DNA from 3 places in the Sorangium sp. So ce385 genome. Region 1 is predicted to be linked to each of the others. Evidence: predicted binding sites of a transcription regulator. Region 1 holds the regulator's gene; each other region holds the start of a gene.

Region 1 (5,272 bases):
AGCAGCGGTCGCGCGCGCTCGCTCAGCGCGCGCCGCTCGATCGACGCATGCACGCGCGGGCGTCCCTCAGGTCTGCACGAGCTCGACCCGAGGGCGGCCGCTCGTGAGGGCGCGCCGCCCCGGATCGCGCGCCGCGCCCGGACCGCCGGCGCGGCGCGATGACCGCGGCCGCGCGAAGCCCGAGGCGCGCGCGGCTACTTCGTCAGGCGCGCGATCTCTTCCTTGATGATCGTCTCGGCGAGGACCGGCACGACCTCCCAGACGACGCGCTCCACGACGTCGCGGGACAGCGCCATCACGGCCTCGACCTGCTCGGCGCTGAGCCCGAGGCCCTCGAGCTTGCTCGCCATCTGGCCGTTCACCTGCGCGGAGGCGGTGGCCGCGACCGCCGCAGGACCGGACGCCGTCTTCGGCACGCCCGACACCGGCGTCGGCGAGAAGGCCATCGTCGTCGTGACCGGCACGTTCGCGCCGCCGCCGGGCGCCGTCTTGACCGAGGCCTGGGCCGGCGCAGCGGTGGTGGCGGCGGGCGCGTTCGGCGTGTAGATGAGGGTCTTCGCGCGCTGGAGCGGGCTCGCGCCCGCGGCGGCAGGCTGCGCCGCGGCGGCGGGCTGCGCCGCCGCGGCCGGCTGCGCCGCGGCGGCGGGAGCCCGCGCGGGCGCAGGCGTCGCAGCAGCAGCGGCAGGAGCCGCGGCGGCGGGCTTCGCCTCGCCGCGCGACGCCAGCAGCTTCTTGACCTTGTCGATCATCTGCTGCGTGTCGAACGGCTTGTCCATGTGGTCGTCGGCTTGCGCGCTCGAGCCCTTCGCGGGATCGAACGGGTTCTGCTTGGACGACAGGATCAGGACGGGCGTCGCCGGTGAGGCCTGCTTGATCGCCTTGCACAGCTCGTAGCCGTTCTTCGGCTCGAGCGTGACGTCGGCGATCACCAGGTCGGGTTTATCGCTCTTGAGCTTCTGCAGCGCAGCGTCGGCGCTGCTCGCCGTCACGACGCGGAAATCCTGACCCGCAAAGGTGATTTCGAGCACTTTGCGCATGGTCACGCTGTCGTCTACGGCGAGAAGGGTGCTGGCCACGAACGGGTCTCCTCTCAGATGGCGAGAAAGCGATGACGGCTCTGGATATCTTCGGCTCCGGTCGCGCGATGTGTCAACATTCGCGGTGTATTTCGCCCCCGCGGGCCCCGCGGATGTGCGTTTTCCGCGCCGGTAGAGCCCGGTCCCACGCCCGTGGGCGGAGCCGAGGCGCCCCCCACGAGCCCTGATGCGCCCGCGCCGCCCCGCCGCCCCGACCCCCCACCCCCGCCCCCGCCCCCACCCCCAGGACGCCGCCGATCCGATCGACGAAGGCCCGGCCGCCCCGGTGCGCCCCCCGCAGGATGGCCGCTGGACCGTGCCGGCCGCGCTGGACCGCCGGCCGCTCGACGGGGCCGTCCGGGCGCTTGCGTCGGTCTCGTGGTCCGACGCGCGCCGGCTGATCGAGACCGGCAAGGTGCTCGTCGGGAGCGCGGTGGCGACGAGCGCCCGGCGGCGGGTGCTCAGCGGGGAGCTGATCGAGGTCCGCCTGCACGCGCCGCGGCCCGAGACCGTGCGGCGGCGCAAGCTCGAGGGCGAGCTCGTGGTCTACGCGGACGCGAGCGTCGTGGTGGTGAACAAGCCCGCCGGCGTGAGCACCATCCCCTACGGCGACGAGGACCCCGCGGAGCAGGCCGCGACGCTCGACGCGCTGGTGCGGGAGGTGCTGGCCCGGCGCGACCGCCTGCGCGGGCGGGCGCCGCTCGGCGTGGTGCAGCGCCTCGACAAGGGGACGAGCGGGCTGCTCGTCTTCGCGCGGACGCTCGCCGCGAAGAAGCACCTCGCCCAGCAGCTCCGCGTCCGCGCGATGCACCGGCAGTACCTGGCGCTCGCGCACGGCGCCGTCGCGCGCGGCACGTACCGCAGCTACCTCGTCGAGGATCGGGGCGACGGGCTGCGCGGCTCGGCCAGGGACGGCCGGCGCGAGGGGCAGCTCGCGGTGACGCACGTCGAGCCGATCGAGGCGCTCCGCGGGCCGCAGGAGGGGGCCGGCGCCGCGGGCGCGACGCTGGTCGCCTGCCGCCTCGAGACGGGGCGCACGCACCAGATCCGCATCCACCTCGCCGAGGCCGGGCACCCGCTCGTCGGCGAGGCCGTCTACGTGCGCGACTACCGCGGGCCGAAGATCCCCGCCCCGCGGCTGATGCTCCACGCCGTCGAGCTCGGCTTCGACCACCCCGCCGACGGCCGGCCGATGCGCTTCCAGGCGCCGCCGCCCCCCGATTTCGACGAGGTGCTCGAGCGCCTCCGCGGTCCGCGCCGGACGATGGACGCTACCTGACCTTGCCGCGCGCCTCGCTCATCGCCGCGGCGGTCGCGTCGACGAGCGGCATCACCTTCGCGTAGTCCATCCGCGTCGGGCCGAGCACGCCCACGGTGCCGGCGACGCGCCCGTTCTCCATGTACGGCGCCGCGACGAGGCTGAGCTGGCCGCCGCCGAGGTCGCCCGCCTCGCTGCCCACGAAGACGGTGACCTCGCCCGCGCCGGCGGCGAGGGTGCGGTCGAGCAGATCGACGAGCTCCTCGCGCTCCTCGAGCGCCTTCATCAGCTTCCTGAGCCGGTCGACGTCGGCGTACTCGGGCAGATCGATCAGGCGGTTCTGCCCCTCGATGACCACCTCGCTCCGCCGCGTCACGTCGGCCGTCGCCTTGCTGCCGAGCTCGAACGCGCGGCGCCTCAGCGCGTCGATCTGGAGGCGCTCGTCGGCGAGGCGGCGGGCGAAGAGATCCCGGATCTCGCCCAGCGTGCGCCCCTCGATGACGTCGGCGAGCAGGTTGTGGATCCGGGTGAGCTCCCCTTCGTTGATCGCCTCGTCGATCGAGATGAAGCGGTTCTCGACCGAGCCGTCGGCGAAGACGAGCACCGCGAGCAGCTGCCCGGGCTTCGTCGGGATGAAGCGCAGCTGGCCGAGGGCGCGGATCTCCGCCCGGGGCGCCGCGACGACCGCCGCGGCGCCCGACAGCTCCGACAGGTAGCGCCCCGTCTCGCGGAGCGGATCGCTCGCCACCGTGTAGATCTCGGTGAACCTGGCGCTGAGCTCGGCCTGCTGCTCGGGGGAGAGCGACCGGAGCTCGACGAGCGCGTCGATGAACATCCGGAGCGCGCGGTCGGTCGGGATCCGGCCCGCGGAGGTGTGCGGCTGGTGGAGGTAGCCGGCCTCCTCGAGGTCGGCGAGCACGTTGCGGATCGAGGCAGCCGAGAGATCCAGCCCGTACTTGCGCGCGAGCGTCCTGCTGCCTACAGGGTCGCCCGTCGCGATGAACTCGGTGACCGCGGCGAAAAGGATCTTTCGAGCGCGATTGGAAAGATCTTGCATGTCAACTGCAGGCGGCGCTGAGCGCCGCTGTGGCTACCTGGACCAGGGACCGCCCGGACCGGGAAGCCATGCGGGCCGGACCTTCGCTCCCATACGTCAAGACGCGCGTGCGGGCGCTGGACCCACGGATGCGCATGAGAGCTATTTTGAGGCGATCGCGCGGCCCGGTCAAATGGCGCGGTAGGATGGGCGCGGCCGCCGCGCCCGAGGGTTCCGCAGAGCCGCTGCTGCCTCCCTCTACCCCTCCGGCCTTCCTCCTTCTTCACGCCTTCAGCTCCGGTTCAGCTCCGGCGGGCACCTCGCCGCGCCGGAGGCCGTCCCCGCCAACGATGCCGTCCTTACGCCACGCCGCCGCCGCCGCCGCCCTCGCCCTCGCGCTCGGCCCGCTCGCCGCCGCGCCGAGCGCGCAGGGCAAGCCGAAGGTGCGGTTCCACCAGGACTGGGCCAAGCACCCGTCGGCGCGCTACGCGGCCCTGAGCGCGGAGCAGTGCCGCGCGGCGCTCGCGCGGCGGAAGATCGCGTTCGAGCCGGTGCCGCGCGCGCCGGGCGTGCTCGCGCCGGTGCGGCTGATGCAGGGGGTCGGCGGGGTCCTCTACCGGACGGCGCTGCCGGCGCACCAACGCGCGGACAACCCGTACGACGTCTTCGACTGCCGCCTCGCGCTCGCGCTCTCGGACTTCAGCCGGATCCTGCGCGTGCACGACGTCGTCGAGGTGCTGATGTTCTCGGCCTGGCGGCCTCCGTCGAAGATGTGGCCCGAGGGCAAGCTGGCCACGAGGCACCCGGGCGGGCTCGCCATCGATCCCTACAGGTTCGTCAAGGAGCGCGCCGGCGACGGGTTCGCGGAGGAGTGGCTCGACGTCGAGCGCGACTTCGTCGGCAGGCGCGGCGCGCCGGTGTGCGGCGAGGGCGCCAAGGCGACCGGGCGTCCCAGGGCGGCCGGCAAGGGCGCGAGCGGCGGCCCGCCGGCGGACGCGGCGGCGCGCGAGCTGCGCTCCATCGTGTGCGAGGCCGCGGATCAGCACATCTTCACGTCGATCCTCACGCCCAACTACGACCGGGCGCACAAAAACCACCTGCATCTGGAGGTGACCCCCGGCGTCCAATGGCATCTCGTGCGCTGATCCGGGAGGCGCGGTCCTCCCGGGCGCAAACCCGCTCTCGCCCCGAGGTCGACCCGCTATGTTACCCCGCGTGCCCGCACGAAGCTCCCCGCGCCCCCGCGCGTCCGCCGCATCGGCGGCGCTGACGCTCGCCGCCGTCGCGCTGTCGTTCACGTTCGTCGGCTGCCCCTGCGTCAGCGGTCCCGTGAACGCGAGCCCCGGCCTCCGCTGGTTTCTGTTCTCGAACTTCGGCGCCAGCAAGATCTGCCCCGAGATGCTGAAGAGCGGCGTCTCGCTGCGCCTCCAGGACCGATCGTCGAGCATCGGGCGGTTCTTCCCGATGCAGTGCTCGTACGACGTCAACGACTCCGCCCAGACCGTCACCGTGCACATCGCCGGCACCGGGTACGGCTACATGCAGCCGGCCAAGCGGGTGGGCTTCTCCCTCACCACCTCCGTCGAGTACCGGCCCGACTTCCAGATCGCGGGCGACGACGTCTACGTGTGGGGGCGGCTGAACCGGATCGTGCAAGGCCCGAGCTTCCAGCTCGGCTACGTCGAGAACCCCGTCATCGACGTGATGGCGAACGTCGCGCCGTTCGGCGGGATCGCCAACCTGATCGGCAATCAGCTCGTCGCGGGCGAGATGACCCGCGGGTTCACCGTCCTCTACAACGAGGAGACCGGGAAGGACTTCACGCTGGGGATCCTCATGCCGCCGCAGCGGCCGCACCACCCGTTCGAGGTGGAGGACGACGAGCGGTACACGTTCGCGAAC
Region 2 (5,272 bases), 4.4 Mb from region 1:
GCGCAGCCGGTCGAGCGGCGAGCTGAAGGCGCGCTCGACGAGCGCGCGCCCGGGCCAGGCGTCGGGGAAGCGCGCGCCGGACAGCGCCTCGGCCTCGAGGCGATCTCCGCGGATGACCGCCTCGAGCAGGGGCAGCGAGACCGGGGTCAGCTCAAGGCGCTCGGTAGTCAGGGTGCTCATCGCGAACCTGCGCGGATCAGATCACGCGTCGCGGCCTGCCGGAAGTCGAAATGGAGAAGGGCCGACTTCCCCAGGAGGAAGCCGGCCCTCACCCGACGGGCTTAGCTGCCCGCGCCGCGATCAGAAGTCGTGGCCGTGGCCCGCGTGGGCGCCGCCGGCCGCCGCCTTCTCCTCCTTCGGCCGCTCGGCGATGAGCGCCTCGGTGGTGAGCATCAGGCTGGCGACGCTGGCCGCGTTCTGGAGCGCCGACCGGACGACCTTGACCGGATCGATGACGCCCATCTCGAGCAGGTTGCCGTAGTCGCCCGACGCCGCGTTGTAGCCGAACGAGTCCTTGCCCTCGCGCACCTTCTGCACGACGATCGAGCCCTCCTCGCCGGCGTTGGCGGAGATCTGGCGGAGGGGCTCCTCGATGGCGCGGCGGATAATGTTCACGCCGAACCGCTGCTCGTCGTTGACCTGGATCTTCTCGAGCGAGCTCTGCGCGCGGATGAGCGCCACGCCGCCGCCCGGGACGATGCCCTCCTCGACGGCCGCGCGGGTCGCGTGGAGCGCGTCCTCGACGCGGGCCTTCTTCTCCTTCATCTCGGTCTCGGTCGCAGCGCCGACCTTGACCACCGCGACGCCACCCACGAGCTTCGCGAGGCGCTCCTGGAGCTTCTCGCGGTCGTAGTCGCTCGTCGTGTTCTCGATCTGGGCGCGGATCTCCTGCTGCCGGGCCTTGATCTTGTCCTTCTTGCCCTGGCCGCCGACGATCGTGGTGTTGTCCTTGTCGATGATGACCGTCTTGGCACGGCCGAGATCGCTGATCGTGACGTTCTCGAGCTTGAGGCCGAGCTCCTCCGCGATCACCTGGCCGTCCGTCAGGACGGCGATGTCCTTCAGCATCTCCTTGCGGCGATCGCCGAAGCCAGGCGCCTTCACGGCCGCGCAGTGCAGCGTGCCGCGGAGCTTGTTCACGACGAGGGTCGCGAGCGCCTCGCCCTCGACGTCCTCGGCGATGATGAGGAGCTGCTTCTGGCTCTTGGCGATCGCCTCGAGCACGGGGAGCAGGTCCTTCATGTTGGAGATCTTCTTCTCCGAGATGAGGATGTAGCAGTCCTCGAGGTTCGCCTTCATCGCCTCGGGGTCGGTGACGAAGTACGGCGAGAGGTAGCCGCGGTCGAACTGCATGCCCTCGACCACGTCGAGCGTCGTGTCGGCGCTCTTGGCCTCCTCGACCGTGATCACGCCCTCCTTGCCGACCTTCTCCATGGCGTCGGCGAGGAGCTTGCCGATCGTCTCGTCGCCGTTCGCGCTGATCGTGCCGACCTGCGCGATCTCCTTCGCGTCCTTGGTCTGCTTGGCCGAGCTGTGGAGGTGCCCGACGATCGCCTCGACCGCCTTGTCGATGCCGCGCTTGATCTCCATCGGGTTGTGGCCGGCCGCGACGAGCTTGGAGCCCTCGCGGTAGATCGCCTGGGCGAGCACCGTGGCCGTGGTCGTCCCGTCGCCGGCGATGTCGCTCGTCTTCGAGGCGACCTCGCGGACCATCTGGGCGCCCATGTTCTCGAAGCGGTTCTCGAGCTCGATCTCCTTGGCGACCGTGACGCCGTCCTTGGTGACCGTCGGCGAGCCGAAGCTCTTCTCGATGACGACGTTGCGCCCCTTCGGGCCGAGCGTGACCTTGACCGCGTCGGCGAGGGCGTTGACGCCCGCGAGGATCATGCTGCGGGCGGACTCGTTGTAGATGATTTCTTTGGCTGCCATGGTGTCTCTCCTAAGTTCCTGCTATCGCCCGCGTCACTTCTCGATCACGCCGAGGATGTCGTCCTCGCGGAGGATGAGGTGCTCCTCGCCGTCGATCTTCACCTCGGTGCCCGAGTACTTGCCGAAGAGGACGCGATCGCCCTCCTTGACGTCGAGCTTCCGCACGGTACCGTCCTCGCCGACCTTGCCGTTGCCGACGGCGACGACCGTGCCCTCGATCGGCTTCTCCTTCGCGGTGTCCGGGATGTAGAGACCCCCCTTGGTCTTCTCTTCTTCCTTCACGCGCTGAACGATCACGCGGTCCTGGAGCGGTCGAATCTTCATCTTTGCGAATCCTCCGGGGACGAGCGGCCGCGTCCCACGAGACGGCAGGACCCAGACGGCCTGCCTGAGCAGCCGCAAGGTCCCATACGATTGCAGTCTGGGCACTTTGCTAGCACTCACCTCAGGGGAGTGCTAGCGGGCGCGCCGAAGATAGCCACCCCCTCCAGGGTGTCAAGCGTAGGTCAATCCAGCACTTTGCGCGCTGGCAGCCAGGCGCCCGGGTGGCTGTAAGTCCTGGAGATTGCAGGAGAAGGTGCGGAGCGTGCGGCTGGGCTTGCCCAGGTCCCTCGGCTAAAGTGAGCGTATGAGGGCGGAAATGCGGCTGCACCGTGACGCGACGCCCTCACGGTCTCCTGCCCGAGGGAGGCCGACAGGACGTGTCTGGTTGACCTGAGCGCGTGGTGGCCCGGGTTACGTCGGTATCCAGGGTGCCCGCGCAAGTGAGGTGCCCCCGTGAGCCAAGCGATCTCTGTGTCCCCGAGCATGACCCGCTACTTCCAGGAGGTTGTGGACGAGGCGCTCCGAGTTCGGAACGTCGCCGCGACCGAGGCGGCGTCGAGTTACCTGGTCGGTCTGCTTTGTGCCTTCGCTCACCCGGACGAGCACGCCGAGTCCACCTTCAACCAGCCCCTGACCTTTCTCCTGCGCGACGCCCTGGAGGCCTCCGGCGCCGAGCGCTTCCGGCGGCTGCGCAACCTCGGCGACGGCGTCCTCTACGTGGTCGGCTTCTTCGGCGGCCACATCGAGCTCAAGGGCGTCGATCGAGGCTACGTGGTCGGGGTCGGGTCGACAGCCTACCACCACGCCGCCGCGATGCTGCGCCTCAACGCGCGCGGCGGCCAGGGCCCCGACGTCCTCGCGGAGATGGCCGAGAAGTTCGAGCGCTTCGTGAGCGTCTTGAACGATGTGGCCGACGGCACGCTCGCGTCCGGCGCTCGCGATGAACGCGCGGTGCTCCGGCTCTACGAGCGCTGGGTCCGCACCGGCTCCAGCCGGCTCGCCGAGGAGCTCGGGGCGCGCGGGCTCGTGCCGAGCCGCGGCACGGGCGGGCTCAACTGATGCGGGGCGCGACCTTCCCCGCCCGGATCCAGCAGCACCTCGCGCGCACCTACGCGCTCGACGACGCCCCCGCCGTCGACGATTTCATCCGGCCGACGGACGGCGGCGCGCGCGAGGCGCTGCTGATCCGGCACGCGGACGGGGACATCGAGGTGGCCCTGCACCTGCCCGCCCGCGCGATCTCGCGCGGGCGGGAGGGGACGTTCGACGAGATCTGCCAGATCGTCGAGGGGGTGAGCCACTTCCTCTATGTGGCCGAGCGGGCGCGCAGGGAGCTCCCGGCGACCCAGCTCGAGCTCGAGCTCCAGGCCGAGGTGGACAAGTACGTGCTGCTCGTCCACGGCGGCCTCGCCGAGGAGGTCGAGCTCCCGGGTCCGCCGCTCCGGCGCCGCCCCGAGGCCGCGCCGCCGGGGCCAGCGCGCTTCGAGCCCGAGCGCGCCGCGCGGATCCGCGCTCACCTCTTCGAGCGCGTCACCTTCATGGATCCGCCGGGCACCGAGACCGGGGATCGCTACCGGATCGCGAACGACCTGGCGGCGCGGTTCGTGGGCCGGCTGGAGGCCGAGTTTGCTCGCCGGGGACGGCACGCCGAGCTGCTCGCCGCGCTGCGGCGCTTCTACGCGGCGGGACAGACGGAAAAGATCGCCCTCGCGCGAGCGGCGTGATCGAGGTCTCGCCGGCGCTCGGGGTCGCCGCGGGAGGGCGGCTCCGAGCGCGCGTCGCGTCCCCGCGGGCTCGTTCTCTCTTGACCGGTTCGCGCGCACGTACTCTCATCCGCACCACGATGCCTTCCGCGAGCATGACGCCGCCCCGTGTGCTGGTGGCCGAAGACGAACCGGCGATGTTGAGCCTCGTTGCGCGCCACCTGAGGAACCTTGGCTTCTCCGTGATCGAGGCCTCCGAGGGCGATGCCGCCTGGGATCTCGCGCGCGAGCACCAGCCGGACCTCGTGATCCTCGACGTGATGATGCCCGGCATGAGCGGCTGGGAGATCTGCAAGCGGCTGAAGAGCGACACGTCCGACGGCCGGCCGTTCGCGAGCACCGGCGTCATCATGCTCACCGGGATCGGCGAGAACCTGAACGAGATGACGTCGCCGCTCTTCGCCGCCGACGCCTGGCTGAACAAGCCGTTCGATTTCGCCGACCTCGACGCGCGGGTGCGCGAGACGCTCGCGCGCTACGCGAAGCCGTTGCCCGACGCGAACGGCAGCAAGGGCCAGCCGAGCGCAGCAGGTGAAGAGCGCGAGGCGGAGCAGCCGTCCGGAGCGCGCGTGACGGGGGCGAAGAGGTCCGCGGCGAACGGCGCTGCGACGGGCAGGGCGACCCCGAAGACATCCGCCGCGAAGAAGACCGCGGCGAAACCGGCTGCGAAGAAGGCGGCCGCGAAGAAGACCGCCGCGACGAAGAAGCCGGCTGCGAAGAAGCCGGCTGCGAAGAAGACGGCCGCGAAGCCGGCCGCGAAGAAGACCGCCGCGGCGAAGAGGCCGGCCGCGAAGAAGACCGCCGCGAAGCCGGCCGCGAAGCAAGCGGCGCCCAAGAAAGCCGCGGCGAAGAAGCCGGCCGCGACGAAGAAGGCGGCCGCCAGCAAGGCGGCACCCAAGAAGAAGGCGGCGAGGTAACCTAGCCGTACGCCCGCGCGGTGCGCGGGCCCGGTCAGGTCGTTTCCACCGAACCCGTCGAACGCTCGTGCTCGTCTGCTGGCGCAGCGGCGCCAGGGATCCATGCGGTCGTAACCCGGAGGGACGGCCCTCACGCGCTCCCGGCAGCGCGATCGATGCCGGCGGTCGCTGAGCGCCGAGGCTGCCCCGCGCGGGAATGATCGGGGTTCGCCGCGCGTCATGCCCTCACGCGTCGCGCGCAGCCTCCCAGGAACTTTCGGGCGCCCGACCCGTCAGCAGGTACAATGCTGCGACGTTTCCTCTTCGAGGGGCCCCGCGGGGGGCGCCCGGAGCGCTGGG
Region 3 (5,272 bases), 4.6 Mb from region 1:
ACGAGATCGCGAAGCGCATGAACGCGCGCTGCGGCCTCGCCCCGCACCGGGCCGAAGGGTTCATCGTCGCGACGGCGGGCCCCGCCGAGAGGGCCCGGCGGCCCGGGGAGGCGCGCCGCGCCTCAGGCTGACGCCGCGGGCGCGGGGATCTGCGGGGGCCGCCGCGCCTCAGGCTGACGCCGCGGGCGCGGGATCTGGCGGGGGCCGCCGCGCCTCAGGCCGACAGCACGGGCGCGAGGATCTGGCCGAGCTCCGCGGCGACCTTCTTCTGCTGCGGGACGCGCGCGCCGATCGAGGCGAGGTAGAGCGTCCGCTCGCACACCGTGAGCCGCGTCGCGTAGAAGTCGTCGTCGCCGGCGACCGCATCGACGAGCGCGTCGAGCTCGGCGTAGCCGGCGATCCTGTCGGCGCAGCCGGCGCCCAGCGCGGCGAGCAGCGCGAGCTCGTCGTCGCTCGCCGCGGCGCCCCCGGGGCGCGCGCCGCCGAGGAGCGCGCCCTCCTCGCCGGCGAGGGCGACGGCGCGCACGCCGCTCCCCTGCGTGGCCTTCGCCAGATAGCGCCCCACGGCATCTCGAGGGACAGCGCTCGGAGTCTTCTGTCGGTTCATCGGGCAGCCTCCGGCCGCGACTCTGCCCCGCCCGGCGCGAATGCCCAAGAAATCGGCGCCCGCGCGCCGGAGCCAGGACGAGCTCGGTGGGAGCGCTAGCCGAGCGTCCACGGGGCCGGCGTCTCGCCCGCGGCGTGGCGGCGGATGCTCTCGAGCGCGCACTCGTAATAGCCGTCGCGCGCGGCCACGAACTCGTCGAGCCGCACGTCGCGCGGCGCGATCTTCACGGCGCCGCTCTCGTCCGGCGCTTGCCGCACCAGGCCGGTCACGCTGGGCACCTCGCCCCGGACGAGGCGCAGCGCCGCGTCGAGCGGGAGCGACAGCAGCGCGGTGACCTCGGCCGGATCGGGGCGGAACGCCGCGAGCGTGCGGCGGGTGGTCGCGAGCAACACGTCCACCAGCTCGCAGTCGATGATGCCGGGCGCGTGGTCGTCCATGTGGCGGCACGTGCCGAGCCGGAGCACGTCGCCCGGCGCGAGCGGCAGGCCGATCTCCTCCTCGGCCTCACGCAGCGCCTCCGCGAGATCCTCGCCGGCGCGGTAGTGCCCCGACACGGCGACCTCGAACGCGCCGGGCCAGGTGTCCTTGTCCGGGCTGCGCTGCTGGAAGAGCACCCAGGGCTCCGCGCTGCTCCGGCGTCCGTCGGGCGCGCGCTCGAGGACCACCCACACGTGGACGCTCCGATGCCAGTCGCCGTCGCGATGGACGAGCTTGCGCGCCTTGCGCACGCCGAGCGGCTTACCGCTGCGATCGAAGATGTCGAACAGCTCGTCCCCGTCCTGCGCCGCCATGGGCCCGAGGGTAGCGCACTTCGAACGGAGGGGCGGCGTTGCTACCCTGCGTGCTCCTCGACGAAGCCGTGCTTCGTCAAGAAGCTCACGGTCCGGGCGACGACGTTGGAGCGCCCGGCGATGCTCGACGAGCTGTTCCGGCGCGCACCGTGCTCACGCGGCGCACAGACACGAACGGCGCAGCCTCGCGGATTCGCGAGCCGCAGCCGCAGGGCGACGCGGAGGAGCTCTCGGTAGCCAGGAGAGCTGAGGTGATGCTGGCGATCCCAGCGGGAATCGAACCCGCGTTACCGGCGTGAGAGGCCGATGTCCTAACCGCTAGACGATGGGACCTTGTACTGTCGAGAAGGCCGATAGCAGAGCTGATCGACCTGGCTGGGGGACAAGGATTCGAACCTTGATAGCAAGAGCCAGAATCTTGCGTCCTGCCGTTAGACGATCCCCCAAGGGGTCAGCGCTGTGTTCATCAGCGCCACGGGCCGCGGAATCTACTCGGACCGGTGGGGTTGTCAAGCGATCAAAATCGGACCCGATCGAGAAATCGTCACGGGCCCGAAAATCCCCTGTGTTTCGCGCGGTTCGCTCCGCCCTCTCCGCCCCCCTCGAGCCCGCCGCTCTCTCTCTCAGCCACCGCCACGCCGTCCGGCGCCGCCGCCCCCTCCGTCCGCAGCGTCATCGCTCGCCCTCGCACCCCCGGCCGCCCGATCTCCCCGGGCGGGCCTCCACGGCATTGTGACGGTTGCCCGGACGCTTTCTCCAGGAACTCCTTCTTCGTTCCGCGCGGACGACGGCCCCGGAAAAGTCGCGACTGTCTGCTGCGCGCCCTTGACGTGCCGGGCGACTGATTTACTTTCGGCCGCGGTTTAGCCACCGGCCTAGGAGAGTGCCAAGCGACTGTGATCCTGGGCACTTAGCTCTCGTCGTGTGGGCGGAAGGCCCCTGCGGGGGGGCGAACGGGACCTCCGGCGAGCCGATGGTCAGTCAACCAGCCGAGGACGAGGGAGCCACCATGAAAATCAGGCCGCTGCAGGATCGGATTGTCGTCAAGCGCGTGGAGAGCGAGACGAAGACCAAGGGGGGCATCATCATCCCCGACACCGCGAAGGAGAAGCCGATCGAGGGGCGCGTCGTTGCGGTGGGCAACGGCAAGGTCCTGAAGGACGGCAAGGTTCGCCCGCTCGAGGTGAAGGTCGGCGACAAGGTGCTGTTCGGCAAGTACAGCGGCACCGAGGTGAAGCTCGACGGCGAGGAGCACGTGCTCATCCGCGAGGACGACGTGCTCGCCGTGACCGAGTCCGCCTCCTGATCCGCATCGAAGGCAACCGAACGCAAGCGCTAGCAGACGCGGCCGCGCGGCCGCGAGGGGATTGAGAGATGGCTGCGAAGCAGATCGTTTATAGCCGCGGCGCCCGCGCCGCGATCCTGAAGGGCGTGAACACGCTCGCCGATGCGGTCAAGGTGACCCTCGGGCCCAAGGGGCGGAACGTCGTCATCGAGAAGAGCTGGGGCGCGCCCGTCGTCACGAAGGACGGCGTCACGGTCGCGAAGGAGGTCGAGCTCGCCGGCAAGCTCGAGAACATGGGCGCCCAGATGGTCCGCGAGGTCGCCTCGAAGACCAGCGACAAGGCCGGCGACGGCACGACGACGGCGACGGTGCTGGCCCAGGCGATCTTCGGCGAGGGCCTCAAGCTCGTCGAGGCCGGGCACAACCCGATGAACCTGAAGCGCGGCATCGACGCGGCCGTCGCGAAGGTCATCGAGTCCGTGCAGCAGGCCGCCAAGCCGACCAAGGACAAGGACCAGATCGCCCAGGTCGCCACCGTCAGCGCGAACGGCGACAAGGAGATCGGCCAGATCCTCGCCGACGCCATGGAGAAGGTCGGCAAGGAGGGCGTGATCACGGTCGAGGAGAACAAGCGCATGACGACGGAGCTCGAGACCGTCGACGGCATGCAGTTCGACCGCGGCTACCTCTCGCCCTACTTCGTGACCGATCCCGAGAAGATGACGGCGGTCCTCACGAACCCGCTCATCCTCGTCCACGAGAAGAAGATCTCGGCCATGGCCGACCTCCTGCCGCTGCTCGAGCAGGTGGTGAAGCAGGGCCGCGAGCTGCTCATCCTCTCCGAGGACGTCGAGGGTGAGGCGCTCGCCACGCTCGTCGTGAACAAGCTGCGCGGCACCATCAAGGTCGCCGCCGTCAAGGCGCCCGGCTTCGGCGATCGCCGCAAGGAGATGCTGAAGGACATCGCGATCCTCACGGGCGCGACCGCGTTCATGGAGGACCTCGGCCAGAAGCTCGAGAGCGCCACGGTGCGCGACCTCGGGACGGCCAAGCGCGTCGAGATCGACAAGGACAACACGGTCATCGTCGACGGCCAGGGCGACAAGACGGCGATCAAGGGCCGCATCGAGGCGATCCGCAAGCAGATCGCGGACACGACGAGCGACTACGATCGCGAGAAGCTCCAGGAGCGGCTGGCGAAGCTCGCCGGCGGCGTCGCGGTGGTGAAGGTCGGCGCGGCGACCGAGACGGAGATGAAGGAGAAGAAGGCGCGCGTCGAGGACGCGCTGCACGCGACCCGCGCGGCCGTCGAGGAAGGCATCGTGGTCGGCGGCGGCGTGGCCCTCCTCCGGGCGGCCGCGGCCCTGGAGCAGCTCAAGTTCAACGACGAGCGCGACGTCGGCGTGCGGCTCGTGCGCCGCGCCCTCGAGGCGCCGCTCCGCCAGATCGCCCAGAACGCGGGCGTCGACGGCACCGTGGTCGTGGAGAAGGTCCGGTCGGGCGCGGCCACGTTCGGCTACAACGCCGCGACCGACGCGTACGAGGACCTGCTCGCCGGCGGCGTCATCGACCCGGCCAAGGTCGTGCGGCACGCGCTCTCCAACGCGGCCAGCGTCGCGAGCCTGATGCTCACGACCGAGGCCCTCGTCGCCGAGAAGCCCAAGAAGGAGAAGCCGGCGGCCGGCGGCGCCCCCGGCGGCATGGGCGGCATGGGGGGCATGGGCGGCATGGGCGGCATGGGCGGCATGGGCGGCATGGGCGACTTCGACATGGGTTGACCGCCTGTCCGGCCGCGCGCCGGTCGTCGCCGCCCTCCGGCGACGCCGGGCGGTCGACGCGGCGCGCGCCGCTCCCGACGAAGCGGGCCGAGGGGTCCTCCAAAGCATACTGGCTTGGAGGGCCCCTCGCGCTTTGTGAGGCCGAGAGCCTTTGCCTGGGTTTTTGACCCGCGGTCACGCGCGGCGCTAGACTCTCGGGCAATGTCGGAGTCGTCGTTCGCCCGCTATGGCCGCGAGTATGTGCCGGGCGACGTGCTCTTTCGCGAGGGCGACCCCGGCGAGGTCATGTTCGTCATCCAGTCCGGCGCTGTGCGGATCACCAAATCGGTCGAGGGCGAGGACAAGGTGCTCGCCGTGCTCGGGCCCGGGGAGTTCGTCGGCGAGATGGCGATCCTGAACAGCAAGCCGCGCAACGCGACGGCCACCGTCAGCGAGCCGTCCCGCTGCCTCGTGGTCGAGGCGCGAAAGCTCAAGGCCATGCTGCAGCGGGACACCGAGATCGCGTTCCGGCTGATCAAGAAGCTCGCGAAGCGGCTCGACGCGGCGGACGCGCTCGTCGAGATCCTCATGCACCGGGATCCGAAGGCGCGGGTGATGCTCGCGCTCGCCCGCCACGCCGAGGCGTTCGGGGAAGAGACGCCGCAAGGAATACGCCTCCGCGCCTCCCCCGCGGACATCGCGCGCGAGGTCGACGTCGAGCAAGGAATGGTGGACGAGGTGATGGCGCGGCTCCGCCGGCTGAAGCTCCTCGCGGAAGGGCCCCCTGGGCAGGGGGCGATCATGGTGACCGACATGCGGAGGTTTCAGGATT

The links. Region 1 encodes HrcA, which represses chaperone genes, less so after heat shock. Its sites were predicted from a motif close to GNTAGCACTCNCCNNNGGNGAGTGCTANC; they were not measured.
Region 2: groES (co-chaperone GroES) is a predicted target of HrcA. The motif match lies at 2,362-2,390, and genes of this name have one in related genera.
Region 3: groES (co-chaperone GroES) is a predicted target of HrcA. The motif match lies at 2,261-2,289, and genes of this name have one in related genera.

The regions. Positions count from the first base shown of each region.
Region 1 is NZ_CP150337.1:13,269-18,540, reverse strand. Features, by position in the region: gene WME83_RS00060 (response regulator transcription factor) at 195-1,076, opposite strand; gene WME83_RS00055 (RluA family pseudouridine synthase) at 1,264-2,355, shown strand; gene hrcA (heat-inducible transcriptional repressor HrcA) at 2,348-3,391, opposite strand; gene WME83_RS00045 (hypothetical protein) at 3,721-4,515, shown strand; gene WME83_RS00040 (hypothetical protein) at 4,586-5,272, shown strand, end outside.
Region 2 is NZ_CP150337.1:9,894,368-9,899,639, reverse strand. Features, by position in the region: gene WME83_RS36050 (GNAT family N-acetyltransferase) at 1-180, opposite strand, end outside; gene groL (chaperonin GroEL) at 301-1,929, opposite strand; gene groES (co-chaperone GroES) at 1,963-2,253, opposite strand; gene WME83_RS36035 (hypothetical protein) at 2,707-3,312, shown strand; gene WME83_RS36030 (hypothetical protein) at 3,312-3,977, shown strand; gene WME83_RS36025 (response regulator transcription factor) at 4,097-4,933, shown strand.
Region 3 is NZ_CP150337.1:4,594,423-4,599,694, forward strand. Features, by position in the region: gene WME83_RS16910 (hypothetical protein) at 1-131, shown strand, start outside; gene WME83_RS16915 (hypothetical protein) at 215-607, opposite strand; gene WME83_RS16920 (NUDIX hydrolase) at 703-1,398, opposite strand; tRNA gene WME83_RS16925 (tRNA-Glu) at 1,657-1,731, opposite strand; tRNA gene WME83_RS16930 (tRNA-Gln) at 1,771-1,844, opposite strand; gene groES (co-chaperone GroES) at 2,408-2,704, shown strand; gene groL (chaperonin GroEL) at 2,773-4,461, shown strand; gene WME83_RS16945 (Crp/Fnr family transcriptional regulator) at 4,663-5,272, shown strand, end outside.